4 regions of the Lysinibacillus sp. NPDC056232 genome follow, and region 3 is predicted to be linked to each of the others. Evidence: riboswitches for the same ligand, from Rfam matches in the RefSeq annotation. Region 3 holds a riboswitch; each other region holds the start of a gene.

Region 1 (3,584 bases), on a different contig from region 3:
CATGCTTATTCGGATTCATGCGATTGACTTCATCTCGATAGAACATAAACGGTACGCCTGTTTCAAGCTGTGAGCGCATAATACGCTTCATAATATCAATGGCTGGAACGACTTCACGACTTAACAATGGATTCGCGATACATTCCTCATATTTAGTACGGAAAGAACCGTCACCCTTTTTCTCATCGTAGTAATCCTCTAGTGAAAAGCCCATAACTTCTCGCACTTCATGTGGGTCAAATAAATGCCATTCCCCGCGCTCTTCTACCGTTTCCATAAATAAATCCGGTAAGCATAGCCCTGTGAAAATATCATGAGCACGTAAACGCTCATCCCCATTGTTTAAGCGTAAATCTAAAAACGTAAAGACGTCTTTATGCCAAACATCTAGATAGACAGCAATAGCTCCTTGTCGTTGACCTAGCTGATCGACTGAAACCGCCGTATTATTAAGTTGTTTAATCCATGGTAAAACACCACTTGATGCACCTTTAAAGCCTTTAATCGATGAGCCTCGGCTACGAATTTTGCCCATATAAACACCAATACCACCGCCGTACTTCGATAATGTTGCGACATCTGTATTCGTATCATAAATACTTTGTAAACTATCATCTACTGTATCGATAAAGCAGCTAGATAACTGACCATGCGTTTTACCTGCATTCGATAATGTTGGTGTGGCAACAGTCATATATAAATTACTCATTGCCCAGTAAGATTCATGTACTTTTTCTAAACGATTTTCTGTCTCATCCTGCATAAGAGTCATTGCAATGACCATCCATCGTTCCTGCGGTAGCTCCACTGGTGTTTTCGTGTAATCACGGACTACATAGCGGTCCATTAATGTTTTTAAACCAATATACGTAAACAACTCATCACGACTTGATTCTAGATAAGAAGCGAGTTCCTGAAGCTCCTGCTCACTATACTTTGTTGTTAAACTTTCATGATACAAACCAGCTTCTGTATAGTCTGCTAAATGTTCTGGGAAAACCTTATAAACATCTTTCACTGAGACACCACGACGCGTTGCAAATTGATCATATAGTTTTTCTAAATAAATTTGAGCTGCGACAAATGTCCAGTATGGCTCCTCCTCATCAATTAAGCTAAGCGTTTGTAAAATCATCGCATCCGCCCATGCTTCAAATGTGGCATTGTCGTTTTTTCGTAGCCAACGATCCGATAACCTTACAAAACTTTCAAGTTCATCCTCCGTATAACTTTTCTTGAGCTTAGCAATTTGCTGTTCGATTTGAATTGTCATGTATACATTCTCTCCCTTTCTTTCTCCAGCAACACAAAAAGCGATCACGCAACATCTATCGGTTACGTGATCGCTGTAAAATCGGAAATGGAAATGAAGGACATGCACACTAAGAAGTGGACAAATCTCTCGCCTCCACTTCTCAATCCCCGAAGAATGTGTTGCTGTCTTGAACAACTCGGCAGGTCTCCTGGCTCATGCTTCCTCCAAATGATGGCCTTCCCGTTCTTCACAGTGGCTAGTCATCATTTGTCAGCACTTACAGTTGCGGGGACAGCTTCGGCCTAAGATGACTCTTTTCCGAATTCCCTTTTAAACCACATTGGTACCGCTCGTCCAAATACTATATATAGTGTTTTAACTCCTAAACAAATCTAACATATTGTGTTTATTGTTGCAATAGGCGTTTTGCCCCTTGCAAGTTATAATGTGCTACTTTTTCTCGAAGCAAGCCCAATTACAATGCAGTTTTACGTAGTTTTTCAAAATTTCCAGGAAAATATTTTTGTGCTAGCTGCTCTTTTTCTAGCTGTATTCCTAGCAAAACTACTGCACATGGACCAGCCGTTTTCTCAACATCTAATGAACTTTTGACTTGTTGCTCGCCAAAAAGTCGGGTAAATTCTGCTTGCAGACCTTTTGATCCAACTGGCCAGACTTGCTGCACGATTCCCTCTTTCCACGCTTGAAAAATAGGTTGTAGCTGTGCGACATTTTCAGGCTGTGCAAGGATTTCATTGCCTACAAGCGGCATCCCATATGTGTACCAACTTAGCTGCTCATACTTAGTTACTGTGCGTTTCTGCTGCTCACCAAGCATCGTTATAGACAAACCTGATTGTAAAGTCGGCATATTGGACTCTGTGCTACCGTCTATTGGCGGACAAATAAGACTCACCTCATCAAAAACCTGCTGAATGCCTGCAATATAACGAGACCATGCAGCATCCCCTGAAAAATTAGCAAGTAAAATATGTCTTGGTAAAGCATTTGCAGCAAGCTGCTCTAAAAAAGTAACACGCGCCGTTAAGTATGCCGTTAGTTTGTCTGGGGCAGACACAACATCTTGTGGTTTTTCGCCAATTGCTGCGGCATTATCTGTTGTAGCAAACAGCTCACCTATTTTTATTGCATTTCTCAATGTACTCGACCTTCCTTACGCACAAACACCTTAGAGAGAATTGGCATCACAATTGCAACGATCACCAGATTTACGAGTGTTGCCAATGGAAGACTAGTCAGTGACGCCCAGTAAAATGCCGGACTAATGATAAAGTAAAATGGTAAAGGTGCCACAACGCCATTTAATATAAGTGCCACAGGCCATTTCCAGAAATGCATTCCTTTTTTATGCATTACCCCAAAGATCCATACAACAATAAACATTTCTACCGCGATAATAATATGTAGTGGCCCTAGAGGGAAGCCAGTAGTTAAGGCTGAGATAAAATGCCCAATGACTCCCGCAACCCCAGCTAATACTGGAGATAAAAATACAACGCTCAACAATGCAGGTGCAGAATCAAGCGCTGCAGTTGAAATAAATGTTGGAATTTTAATGACTGCACCCACTGCACAAATTGCTGCTACCATGGCAGTGAGCGTCAATTTCATTAATCTTTGTCGATCCATCCTATTTCCTCTTTCCTATAATATTTGGCTATACATTATAACTTGTGGTTGATTTCCGTTCCGGCTGGGTGCTTTGTTGTTGCTGTCGCTTCGCTTTCGCACAGATAAAACAATTGCTGTCGCTTCGCTTTCGCACAGAGCAAAGCTTCCTGGGGGCGTCCGATGAGCCGCTTCACTCGTTTTGCTCGCTCCAGGGTCTCGGGCCAACACGAGGTTGGTCACGAAGGCGTTATCACAGGACGTGATGGTTTTAGCCTTCGTTCCTCTATAGCTGATTCCCAAGGAGTCACCCAGCCTCCACTCCAATCAACTTATATACATAGCGTAGGTTTTAACAATCATCAACCCAAACATTTTTAATGAAAAGCCTTCTAAATTTTTCAAATCTATATCATTTGATTTGTTCCCCAATGCCGTACCAAATGCGTACGACTTGTTCGGCTTCAGCAAATAATGCCTGGTACAAACGCCCACATGTATCACGCAACAATCGTGCCTGTTTTTCCATTGGAACAACGCCACGTCCCATATCGGTCACTATTATATACAAAGCACAATTTTCTTCAAGTGTCTTTAGTCTTGTCAAAATATTTCTGACAAGGGGCTCATCATCCTCAAGATCTTGTGTTACGAGCCACTTCTCTATGTTTTTAATAACTAGTACATCACAGGTTGGAGT
Region 2 (3,584 bases), on a different contig from region 3:
AATGCCACCGGAACTCATACGTGCTCAAGCTAATTCTATAGGTTTACCAGTTTATACTGCAGCAGCAAGCTGGACAGATTATGAAAAAATATTTATGAGTCTTTTAGAAAAAGCTAAAAAACAAGGTGCAGAAGTTTTAGTAACAGGGGACTTAGATATGCCTGAACATGGCTGCTGGCACGACAAGGTTACGAAAAATGCTGGTTTAAATCTAGGCATGCCTTTATGGGAAATGAATCATCGTAAAGTTGTCGATGAATTCATAAACCTAGGATTTGTTACAATCATTGTTACTGTTAATTTATCTTTAGGTATGCGGGAGGACGATTTAGGGCGAACGTTAACCCACGAATACGTGCAAGAGCTTGAAGCCCGAGGGATTGACCCATGCGGAGAAGGTGGAGAATTCCATACTACAGTATTAGATGGACCCATCTTTAAACAACCTATTCCAGTTCGTAAATGTGATGTTATTAGAAGCGGAGAATATGCTTTTTTGCCTTTGGAACTAGATCAAAAGGTAAATCTTTCAGATAGTTAATCGATTCAATTCAATCGCTAAAGTGCAGACGATGATGAGATGAGCATGCATGTTCCTTTCATGCATAGAAAAACATGGGACATTGCCTATCTTTTTTTAGGCAGTGTTCCATGTTTTTAGTTTTTAAAGAAATCTTCATTGTTCTAAGTACTATCGACGAACATTTTAGTTGCCAGCCATCTCGTTTACCGACAGTATAAAATGCATTGTCTTACTGTCTGGAATAACGCAGAATAAGAAAATGATGAAAAGGGTCATCGGAGGAAAGTGACCCTTAACAATGGGAGGTGTATAGGATTAGTTTGTATGATCCTATACGTTATGAGCATGAAAGGTGGTATTTGGTATTAATAAAAACCTATAAAGCTAGTGCCGACAATAATTAATAGAATGAATAGAACAACGATTAACGCAAATGCTGAACCAGAACCACTGCCGTAATATTCAGACATAGTAATTTCCCTCCTTTCAATATCTATAATATGAATTGTTATTAAAAGGATTTGCGATATTTATCTACTAAAAAAATAAAAATAAAATTAAATATCCGGAGATTTAATAAAAGGGGTAACTTTGAAAAAGTTGTGGTAGGCAGTTATTCATTGAATACAAAAAGGTGCGCCGAAAGTCGACTGGATTGGAACTATAGTGTTTGCATCAGCGCTTTTAATCTCTTTATATGAACAAGAGGTGGATTCGTTTTCTATTTTTTTTGTATAATGACATTATTCAATCTTATTTTAAAGGGGGATACTATGATGCAAGGTTTTCTGCAGCAGTCTCAGAAATAGCTGAAGTTGAGTATGTACGTACAGCCCTTACTTTTCAAATATGTATTGGTTTCCTAGTTACTATAATTTCTATCAATCTCATCCCTATTATTCAGAGAATCATTGGTTGGGAATGGGTCTTTACCATATTAGCGATTGGACCGATTCTTGGAATACTATCTATGCTCAAATATAGAGGTACGAAGTAAATATCGAGAATGTATTGGACTTTTGATTAAAACATGACTAGTACAATCCTTTAAATTTTTAAGAAAAAATTTCTACTATTCTGAAATATATGTTATAGTAGGAGCATAATTGAATATTGTGTAAGAGTTGGTGCCAAATGATAGTTTGGCTTAAAAGGGAAGTCGGTGTAAATCCGACGCTGTCCCGCAACTGTAATTCGGAGCAAATCACAAATGCCACTGGGAAACTGGGAAGGCAGTGAGGCGTGTTGATGAAAAGCCAGGAGACCTGCCAATTTCTAGTACACACCAAATACCTACGTGGAAATAGGTGGTGAAAAGTGACCATTCAGGCACTGTGCGACAACGAATGACCTATGCGGAAGTATACACTTCTTCGTATTGTTTTTTCATTGACAAATTTAACATGCAGCCATTTTCCTAGAAGGAGAATGGCTTTTTATTATTTCTGAAAGGGTGATTGAAATGACTTATACAAGTACACTAATTGGCTACCCATACATTGGGGAAGATCGTGAATGGAAAAAAGCATTAGAAGCATTTTGGCGACATGAACTTTCTGAAGTAGATTTTCAAGTAAAAATAAAGAATATCCGATTATCTAGGATAGAAAAACAGCTTCAACTGGGCATAGATATGGTAACAGTTGGAGACTTCACTTATTACGATAGAATGTTAGATACAGCCGTGATGTTTGGTTTAGTACCTAAGCGTTTTAACTGGCAAGGTGGAAAGGTAGATTTACATACCTATTACAGCATAGCACGTGGGAACAAAACAGCAGTGGCCAGTGAAATGACAAAATGGTTTAATACAAACTATCATTATATTGTGCCAGAATTTGAAGAACAAACATTACAAATAACGGAAAACAAAGTTTTAGCAGATTTTTTAGAGGCTAAAGAAGCATACGGCATTATCGCAAAGCCGACATTAATTGGTCCTTATACATTTTGCAAACTAACGAAAGGTTATAACAAGGTAACACAAGTTGAATATTTACTGGCCATACTACCACTCTATGCCCAAGTGTTGAAAGAATTAGTGAATGCAGGTGCCAATTGGATTCAACTAGAAGAGCCATCCCTTGTAACTACATTAGATGAGACAGAAATAAAGCTTGTACAAGAAATATACGCACAACTAGCTGGAGCAGTGCCAGAGGCGAAAATAATGCTTCAAACATACTTTGAAGCATTAACCTCTTATGAAGCAATAATGGCACTCCCTGTTCAAGGTTTTGGTTTAGATTTCGTCCATGGCTATAAAGGGAATATGGAATCGCTTCGTCAATTTGGCTTTCCTAAAGATAAAGTATTAGCGATTGGTGTTGTTAATGGCCGTGATATTTGGCGTTCAAACCTAGCAGAGGTAAACTCTACGATTCAGGCAATTGAAACACTAAGTAATGCTGTAGCATTATGGATTCAACCATCTAGCAACCTACAACACGTACCAATAACGACCTCTCTTGAAAATAAGCTCGATCCTGTTCTAAAAAATGCACTTTCCTTCGCTGATGAAAAAATCGTAGAAATCGTTGAGGTAACTAAATTTAGACGAGACAAAGATGGTAGCACGATTCATAACTTATCAGAAAGTATGAAGGCGATTGAAGCCCTAAAAAATCATCCGATTCGTCAAAACCAGGTGATCCATCAGGCAGTTCAAACAGTGACAATTCAAGATTTTGAACGACATAGTGATTTTAGTCACCGCCAAAAGATTCAACAGCAAGCTTTAGGGTTACCGCTATTCCCAACGACAACAATAGGAAGTTTCCCTCAATCTGATGAGGTCAAAAGGAATCGAAATGCATGGAGAAAAAAACAATTATCGAACGAAGCATACGAAGCATTTATTGAACTAGAAACAAAACGCTGGATTGACATTCAAGAAGAACTAGATATTGATGTACTTGTCCATGGTGAATTTGAACGCACTGACATGGTAGAGTATTTCGGTGAAAAACTTACCGGTTTTGCATTTACGGAAAAAGCGTGGGTTGTATCCTATGGTTCACGTTGCGTGAAGCCTCCTATTATTTATGGAGATGTCGCTTGG
Region 3 (3,584 bases):
TTATTAGCAGTCGTAGACACTCATTTTAATAAAATACCATTCGAATCCATAAAAATGCTTGAATTGTTTTTATATTATGTACAAAGTATTCTCGACAATTCACTTAAAATGGATAATCTTGCTGCCCAATTGGCAAAACTCGATATTTTACATTCGCAACGCTGGTATAGCAAGCTATGGATATCATCAACGGAACGAGAGCGTATTCGTTTATCAATAGAGATTCATGATACGATTTTACAGGATTTAATTCGTATGAGTCGAAATATTGAAGAAGCGATAGTGACGGTTAAAGATATGCAAGAAAAAGAAACATTTTCACATTTACGTAATGAAATACTTGATATTATGGATACTACTCGTGATATTTGCGAGAATTTATACCCACCTTTAATTGAAAGATTGGGTCTTTATAAGTCATTAAATGAATTAATAGGAAAATACAAAATCCGTTTTAACTTTATAATCAGAGATTATATTGAGGTAATTGAGGATTTATCATTACAGCAAGCTACTACTATCTATCGTATAATTCAAGAGCTACTATCGAATGCTAATAAGCATTCACAGGCGCATATCGTTCATATTAACCTTACATCAAAAGCTCAAAGACTTATTATTGAATATATTGATGATGGTATAGGTCTAGATATGAATGATCAGTTAAACGAAATCAAAAGTATTGGGCTAATGGGGATACAAGCGCGGATTAATTATTACCAAGGTACATTTGAAATCACCCCTAATCACCCATCTGGTGTAGTAATCAAAATATCTATGAAAATAGGTGAGGATCTTGAAAATAATGGTGTTGGATGATCATATTGCAATTGGTGAAGGAACTAAGGCCATATTAAAAGCCGAGCTAAATTGTCATGCAGATGTGTTTACGGATCCATATCTTGCCCTTCAACAGTTAACCAAAGCACCTTATGACGTTTATTTAGTTGATTTTAATTTGCCAGATACGGATGGTTTGGAATTTATAGAAAAAATAATCAATATTCATCCAGAAGCAATTGCAATTATTTACACTGGCTATAACATCGAAAGATATATTACCGATTTGTTAGAAAAAGGGGTTTATGGATTTGTTAGTAAATCGGATAGTAGAAAACAATTGATTGACACTATTAATTATGCATTAGAAGAAAAAATTATCATGCCACTTTCTTTAATTAAACAACTTAATTCGAATTTTTCTAAAACAGAAAAATCAACTAGGTTGACCGAAAGAGAACAAAAAATTTTAGATTTAGTAAAAGACGGATTACCAAATAAAACAATTGCAATGGAACTTAGTTTAAGCCAACGAACGATTGAAAAAAATCTTACTAGTATTTTCTCTAAACTAAATGTTGAAACTCGTGCTGAAGCTGCGATTAAATGGATAAAGCAAATTTCATAAGTTATGACCTCAGCGACAATAAGTCAAAGGATTTTTCTCGAATATGTACATATAGATAAAACTTTCATTTGAGTTTCTGAGATCATTTTTGCAGTATTTTATTTAAAAGGGTTTGTTTATCAAACATTAAAACAATCTTAATTCGTTTTTTTTTGTTGGAAAAAGAAATAATTTGTGCGATGTATTACTTATTTGAAACGAGAACTAATACTCATGGATCTATCATGATTTTGGACACGCTATCGGGTGTTTATGGTGATTTGTTGAAAATTTCCAATGCTATTTGTTTCTATTAATCCACTTAATTATTATTGAAGCTATTAGAAAAACACTTATTTTAGGGATTCGAAATCTTAATACTAATATAAATGAACTATTAGTATTAACTACTAATGCAGTAATTACGTTGATATTTTGTGTTAAAGTTTTTAAATATGAATTATTAAGCATAGCCGTCACTTTAAAAACCAATGAAGCTTAAAAATTCGAAATATTGACACATTAAACACTTTGTCGTAAATTTAAAATAATTGCATAAAAGCATTAGGTGCCCATAGCGGGAGAATAGGGAATAAAGTGAAAAGCTTTAGCGGTCCCACCACTGTAAAAGGGAGTTTCATAGAGAATGCCACTAGCATCGTTCTGGGAAGGTTCTATGAAATGTTGAAATTGAGCCAGGAGACCTGCCTATCTGCTTCGTATTATATAGACGATGGAAAAGTCTGTAGTTTATTTGTTATGGAATAAACTACAGGCTTTTTATTTTTTTCTCTAAATCATTCATCGAGTAACAAGGGCAAAAAAGAAAGGGGAAATTTTCATGCAATTATTACAACAGACGATTCAAAACATTCAATGTGCTGACCACAAAATGATGGAGGAAGCAAGGGAACGCATAGATGCACTTTGCAAGCCTCCTGGAAGCTTGGGGAAACTGGAGGCTCTTGCTGTACAACTATCAGGAATTACAGGAGACCTATTTCCTGCGATTGATAATAAGACGATAATTGTCTGTGCAGCAGATCATGGTGTTTGTGATGAAGGGGTAACACCTAATCCACAAAATGTGACGGTCTTTCAAACATTAAATTTTCCTAGAGGAGGAACAGGTGTCTGTGCTATCGCAAAAATCACAAATGCAAAAATTGTCACATTAGACGTTGGTGTAAAAGAGGATATTCCACATGATGCTGGTGTTATCATAAAAAAAATTAAATATGGTACGGACAATATGGCAAAAGGTCCTGCTATGTCAAGGGAAGAAGCCATTCAATCTATTGAAGTAGGAATTGAAGTAGCTACGGAAGAAATAAAAAAAGGGGCGAATGTACTCGGGACAGGCGAAATGGGTATTGGTAATACGACGCCAAGTGCTGCAATATTATCGGTTCTTCACGAATGTCATCCAAATGAAGTGACAGGCTTTGGTGCAGGAGTAGGACCAGGGGGGATAGCACATAAAGTAGAAGTCATTCACAATGCTATTGCATTAAATAAACCAAATCGTGATGATGCTATTGATATTCTTGCAAAGGTTGGTGGATTAGAAATAGGCGCTATGGCTGGAGTGATACTTGCCGCAGCTGCACATCGTAAACCAGTTGTTATTGATGGCTTTATTTCTACTATTGCTGCACTTATTGCATACGAACTCGAACCAAACGTAAAAGACTATATCATTCCATCTCATGCCTCTGAAGAACCAGGTGCAAAAATTGCTGCTGAAATGCTCGGAGTTGAACCGATGTTGCAGATGAATATGCGATTGGGTGAGGGCTCTGGTGCAGCTTTAGCCTTTCCAATTTTGGACGCAGCTTGCTCTATGATGAAAAATATGACTACTTTAGAAGAAGCTATGTTGCTGTTGAAAAATTAACTTTAGTCGCTGCTGAGGATGCACGGAGTTTGTGATAAATAAGGAATTTAAAAATTTAAAACAAGCCCAAATCTGATATTTGGGCTTGTTATTATGCAACAGTATAACTATGCTCGACTCAACTTCCGTAACGGTAAACGCCATTTCTTCATGTATGAAAGTATTCTTAGTACTGTGATCACTCCAAATAATACATATAAAAAGATATCCCCTGTAAAAATTTTTAGCCCGATCATAAGCCCGGCTAATGCTGCCCAAACACCATAGATTTCATCACGAAGAACTAACGGTTTACGTCTA
Region 4 (3,584 bases), on a different contig from region 3:
AGGATCCATTATTAATTCAGTATTTTCAAAACAACTTGCCGTTAATCTTTTAATAGGTATTGGTACCATTTTTACCGCAATAGGATATTTAGTACTTTATAGTTCGAGTGGCTTTTTTAGTGCAGTGCCTGGTGTATTTTTAATTGGGTTTGCTGTAACGTTTGCAAATACAGGGTACTTGACTTTCTACCAAAATCATGTTCCTGTGGGGATGATGGGAAGATTCGGAAGCATCTTTAGTGTCATTGAAGCAGGTTTCATTGTTGCTTTAACGGTTTTAATAGGTTTAGCAGCTGAATTAACTTCGATCCGTCCTGTGGGGTTAATAGGTTCATTTGCCTTCTTCTTATTAGGGTTATTGGCATTAAAAACTGTATCAGGTGCTAAACGGCAGGAATATTTTTATAAAGGTGCTTCTTCTTTAAACAGATAATTATAAAAAGGTTTGAATCACACTTTACTATGTTGTGTACTTTATTGTGAGTGGAGTTTTCTGTCAGTTTTGAAAAGGGAAGAAGTGCTGAATTAAGGTATTAGGAAAATTATTAAAATCGTATAAAGGGGGTCGAATAAATGAAATACATTGAATCCGAAAAGGTCACTGAAGAAGAAAAAGAACATATTTTTCAAGAGTTATTAAAATACAATCTTGATAACATTGAAGATAAGGTAGTAAAAGATATTGGTCTTTTTATAGAAGATGAAGAAGGAAATAGAGTTGCGGGGTTGATTGGTGATACACATGGAAATTGGTTTTAAAAATAGTGAAGATGTGACACTCAGCAAAGTAACACGAACAAAGAAGAAATTTGAAGCAGTGGGGAAATGCCCATTATGTGGTCATAGCGTGATTGAAGGACAAAAAGGCTTCGGCTGCAGTAACTGGAAAAAGGGCTGTAAATTTGTCATCTGGAAAAACGATAAATTTTTAGCCACGATGAAGAAGAAGCCTACCAAAACAATGGTGAAGAAATTGCTAGCCGATGGAACGGTATTGGTAAAAGGCTTAACAAGTAAAAAAGGTTCTAAATTCGATGCTCAATTAAAATATGAAAAAAATACAGACAACGAATATTTTAGTTGAAAGATGGAATTTGAAAAATAAGGATATAAATTAAGCATTTATGAATCTTTCTGAATTAATTTTCACTACCCTTTTAAAAAGAAAATCCTTTGTATTTTTATAATTTCCATTTATAAAAATAGATAACCAAAAAAACGGAATGAAAGATTTGTTAGTAGATTATGTAGAGTGTTACCCTCACTGATATTGAATATCGAGAAGAAAGAGATTACTAATAGCGTACTATGAGGAATTTGTATAGTAAGGTAAGATAAATTATTATCTAAATTTATTTTATTTTTCTAATAGTAATTAATGTTTAATGGTTCTATTTTCTAGCTATTAATATCTCGTTTATTACTATTTTTGCTTTAATGTAATATATAATATAATTGCTATCTGGAAAATATTCTGATATTGTTCCTCTTATAACTTAATAATTTTTGTTGGTGCGAATGACATTGTTCGTTTGCTTAAAAGGGAAATCGGTGCAAATCCGATGCTGTCCCGCAACTGTAATGGAGAGTCTATACAATATGTCACTGTAGCGAGCTATGGGAAGGCGTATAGATGATGAACCTAAGCCAGGAGACCTGCCAATAAAAGCAACAAACTTACATAGAACCACGAGGATGGTTGTAGTGACTGGGAAGAGACGCCCTTTATTTAACTATGACATCCTCTTGTAGACAAGGGGATTTTTTTTATGCCCTTTGCTTTAAGAGAGGAGAGCGTTTTGAAGAATCCAACAACTAGAAAAATCAACCTACTCTTATTAGTGTTGACTGGTGTCGTTCTAATATCCCTGACGTTAGCGATAATGGTAGGCTCAGTGTCTATTACACCTAGTATTGTATGGCGTATTATTTTGTCGCATATCCCGTTCAATCCACTTGGCATTACAGAAGATTGGAGTCGTTCGCAGGAAATCATCATCTGGCAAATTCGTACTCCCCGCGTAGTACTTGCCATAATAGTCGGAGCGGGTCTTGCAATTTCGGGAGCTGCTATACAAGCTTTAGTTCGCAACTCAATCGCAGACCCATATATTTTAGGTGTATCTTCCGGTGCATCTGTCGGGGCGACGTCTGTTATTTTACTTGGCGCTTTTTCATTTTTAGGTATGTATGCGCTATCACTTGCGGCTTTTATAGGTGCGACGATTGCAGTACTAATCGTGTTTTTCTTAGCACGAGTTGAGGGGCGAATTTCAGTTATTCGACTATTATTAGCCGGAATTGCCGTGTCACTAGTTTTGTCAGCAATGACGAATTTTATGCTGATGATGGCGAAAGAAGAGGGCGGCATAAAAGCAGTGATGTATTGGATGATGGGAAGTCTGGCTGGAGCGAAATGGGTAAATTTAATGATTCCGTTCGTTGTTTTGACGGTCGTCTACGTAATTTTACGTCTTCATGCACGTCATTTGAATTTACTTTTACTAGGCGAAGAATCTGCTGTTACGCTGGGGGTTAATTTAGAGAAATTTCGATTGCTACTAATTCTATTAATTTCCCTATTAACAGGTGTCCTAGTTGCTGTAAGTGGTGCAATTGGCTTTATAGGCCTGATTATTCCACATATCGTACGCATGATTGTCGGCTCAAATTATAAGTTTGTACTGCCAGTCAGTGCATTAATTGGTGCGATATTTTTAATATGGGCTGATGCAGCTGCGCGCATTGTGATTGCACCTGAGGAAATGCCGATTGGAATTATTACTGCTTTATGCGGATGCCCATTTTTCATATGGATGTTGCGTAAGCAAATGTATTCTTTCGGGGAGGAAAATTAGATGGTATACGTAGCAAAAAACCTTACTTTTGCCGTGCAGCAGGTGAAAATATTAAACAATGTTTCTGTACATATTCAAGAACGCGAGTTTGTGGGCATAATTGGTCCTAATGGCAGTGGGAAATCGACCCTATTAAAAAATATGTACCGTATGCTACAACCTCAAGAGGGAGAAGTATTTTTATTTAATGAAAATATTTACAAGCAATCTTCAAAGGAGATAGCAAAGCAACTAGCCGTCGTAGGGCAGGAAACACCAGTGCTTTTTGAGTTCACTGTTAAGGACCTTGTTGCAATGGGACGTACACCGCATAAAAGGCTTATGGAAGTGGATACAAAAGAAGATCTAGCTATTGTCGAGGAATCGATGCAGCAAGCAGGCGTACTGCATTTAAGTGAACGTACTTTTAGTTCATTATCTGGTGGTGAGAAAAAACGAGTCGTTGTTGCAAGGGCTTTGGCGCAACAGGCTAAGGTCATGGCATTAGATGAGCCAACGAATCATTTAGATATTCAGCATCAACTCCAGCTCATGGATTTAATACAGAGCTTGCCGATTACGGTCATTGTAGCCTTGCATGATTTAAATATTGCAGCAACTTATTGCGATAAAATTTATGTTTTAAAGGACGGAGAAATTGCGGCGTATGGAACTCCGTTTGATGTATTAACACCCTCATTGCTACAAAAGGTGTTTGGTGTACATGCGGAAGTTAATGTACATCCT

What was found. Region 3 has a riboswitch for cobalamin ahead of cobT (nicotinate-nucleotide--dimethylbenzimidazole phosphoribosyltransferase). Riboswitches for the same ligand answer to the same signal wherever they lie in the genome.
Region 1: linked by a shared signal. The riboswitch ahead of ACFCYJ_RS12570 (ribonucleotide reductase N-terminal alpha domain-containing protein) and the one ahead of cobT (nicotinate-nucleotide--dimethylbenzimidazole phosphoribosyltransferase) in region 3 are both predicted to bind cobalamin.
Region 2: linked by a shared signal. The riboswitch ahead of metE (5-methyltetrahydropteroyltriglutamate--homocysteine S-methyltransferase) and the one ahead of cobT (nicotinate-nucleotide--dimethylbenzimidazole phosphoribosyltransferase) in region 3 are both predicted to bind cobalamin.
Region 4: linked by a shared signal. The riboswitch ahead of ACFCYJ_RS18620 (FecCD family ABC transporter permease) and the one ahead of cobT (nicotinate-nucleotide--dimethylbenzimidazole phosphoribosyltransferase) in region 3 are both predicted to bind cobalamin.

Annotation. Positions count from the first base shown of each region.
Region 1 is NZ_JBHJTF010000014.1:46,840-50,423, reverse strand. It holds partial or broken gene ACFCYJ_RS12570 (ribonucleotide reductase N-terminal alpha domain-containing protein) at 1-1,273, opposite strand, end outside; cobalamin riboswitch at 1,436-1,621, opposite strand; gene ACFCYJ_RS12565 (hypothetical protein) at 1,731-2,414, opposite strand; gene ACFCYJ_RS12560 (ECF transporter S component) at 2,411-2,905, opposite strand; gene ACFCYJ_RS12555 (hypothetical protein) at 2,941-3,081, opposite strand; gene ACFCYJ_RS12550 (hypothetical protein) at 3,068-3,265, shown strand; gene ACFCYJ_RS12545 (bifunctional adenosylcobinamide kinase/adenosylcobinamide-phosphate guanylyltransferase) at 3,297-3,584, opposite strand, start outside.
Region 2 is NZ_JBHJTF010000002.1:48,278-51,861, forward strand. It holds gene ACFCYJ_RS02290 (Dph6-related ATP pyrophosphatase) at 1-541, shown strand, start outside; gene ACFCYJ_RS02295 (YjcZ family sporulation protein) at 889-993, opposite strand; gene ACFCYJ_RS02300 (hypothetical protein) at 1,221-1,520, shown strand; cobalamin riboswitch at 1,632-1,810, shown strand; gene metE (5-methyltetrahydropteroyltriglutamate--homocysteine S-methyltransferase) at 1,986-3,584, shown strand, end outside.
Region 3 is NZ_JBHJTF010000001.1:204,237-207,820, forward strand. It holds gene ACFCYJ_RS01005 (sensor histidine kinase) at 1-819, shown strand, start outside; gene ACFCYJ_RS01010 (response regulator) at 806-1,408, shown strand; cobalamin riboswitch at 1,937-2,113, shown strand; gene cobT (nicotinate-nucleotide--dimethylbenzimidazole phosphoribosyltransferase) at 2,229-3,284, shown strand; gene ACFCYJ_RS01020 (trimeric intracellular cation channel family protein) at 3,392-3,584, opposite strand, start outside.
Region 4 is NZ_JBHJTF010000027.1:57,152-60,735, forward strand. It holds gene ACFCYJ_RS18605 (MFS transporter) at 1-433, shown strand, start outside; gene ACFCYJ_RS18610 (hypothetical protein) at 574-759, shown strand; partial or broken gene ACFCYJ_RS18615 (topoisomerase C-terminal repeat-containing protein) at 758-1,084, shown strand; cobalamin riboswitch at 1,494-1,678, shown strand; gene ACFCYJ_RS18620 (FecCD family ABC transporter permease) at 1,800-2,858, shown strand; gene ACFCYJ_RS18625 (ABC transporter ATP-binding protein) at 2,859-3,584, shown strand, end outside.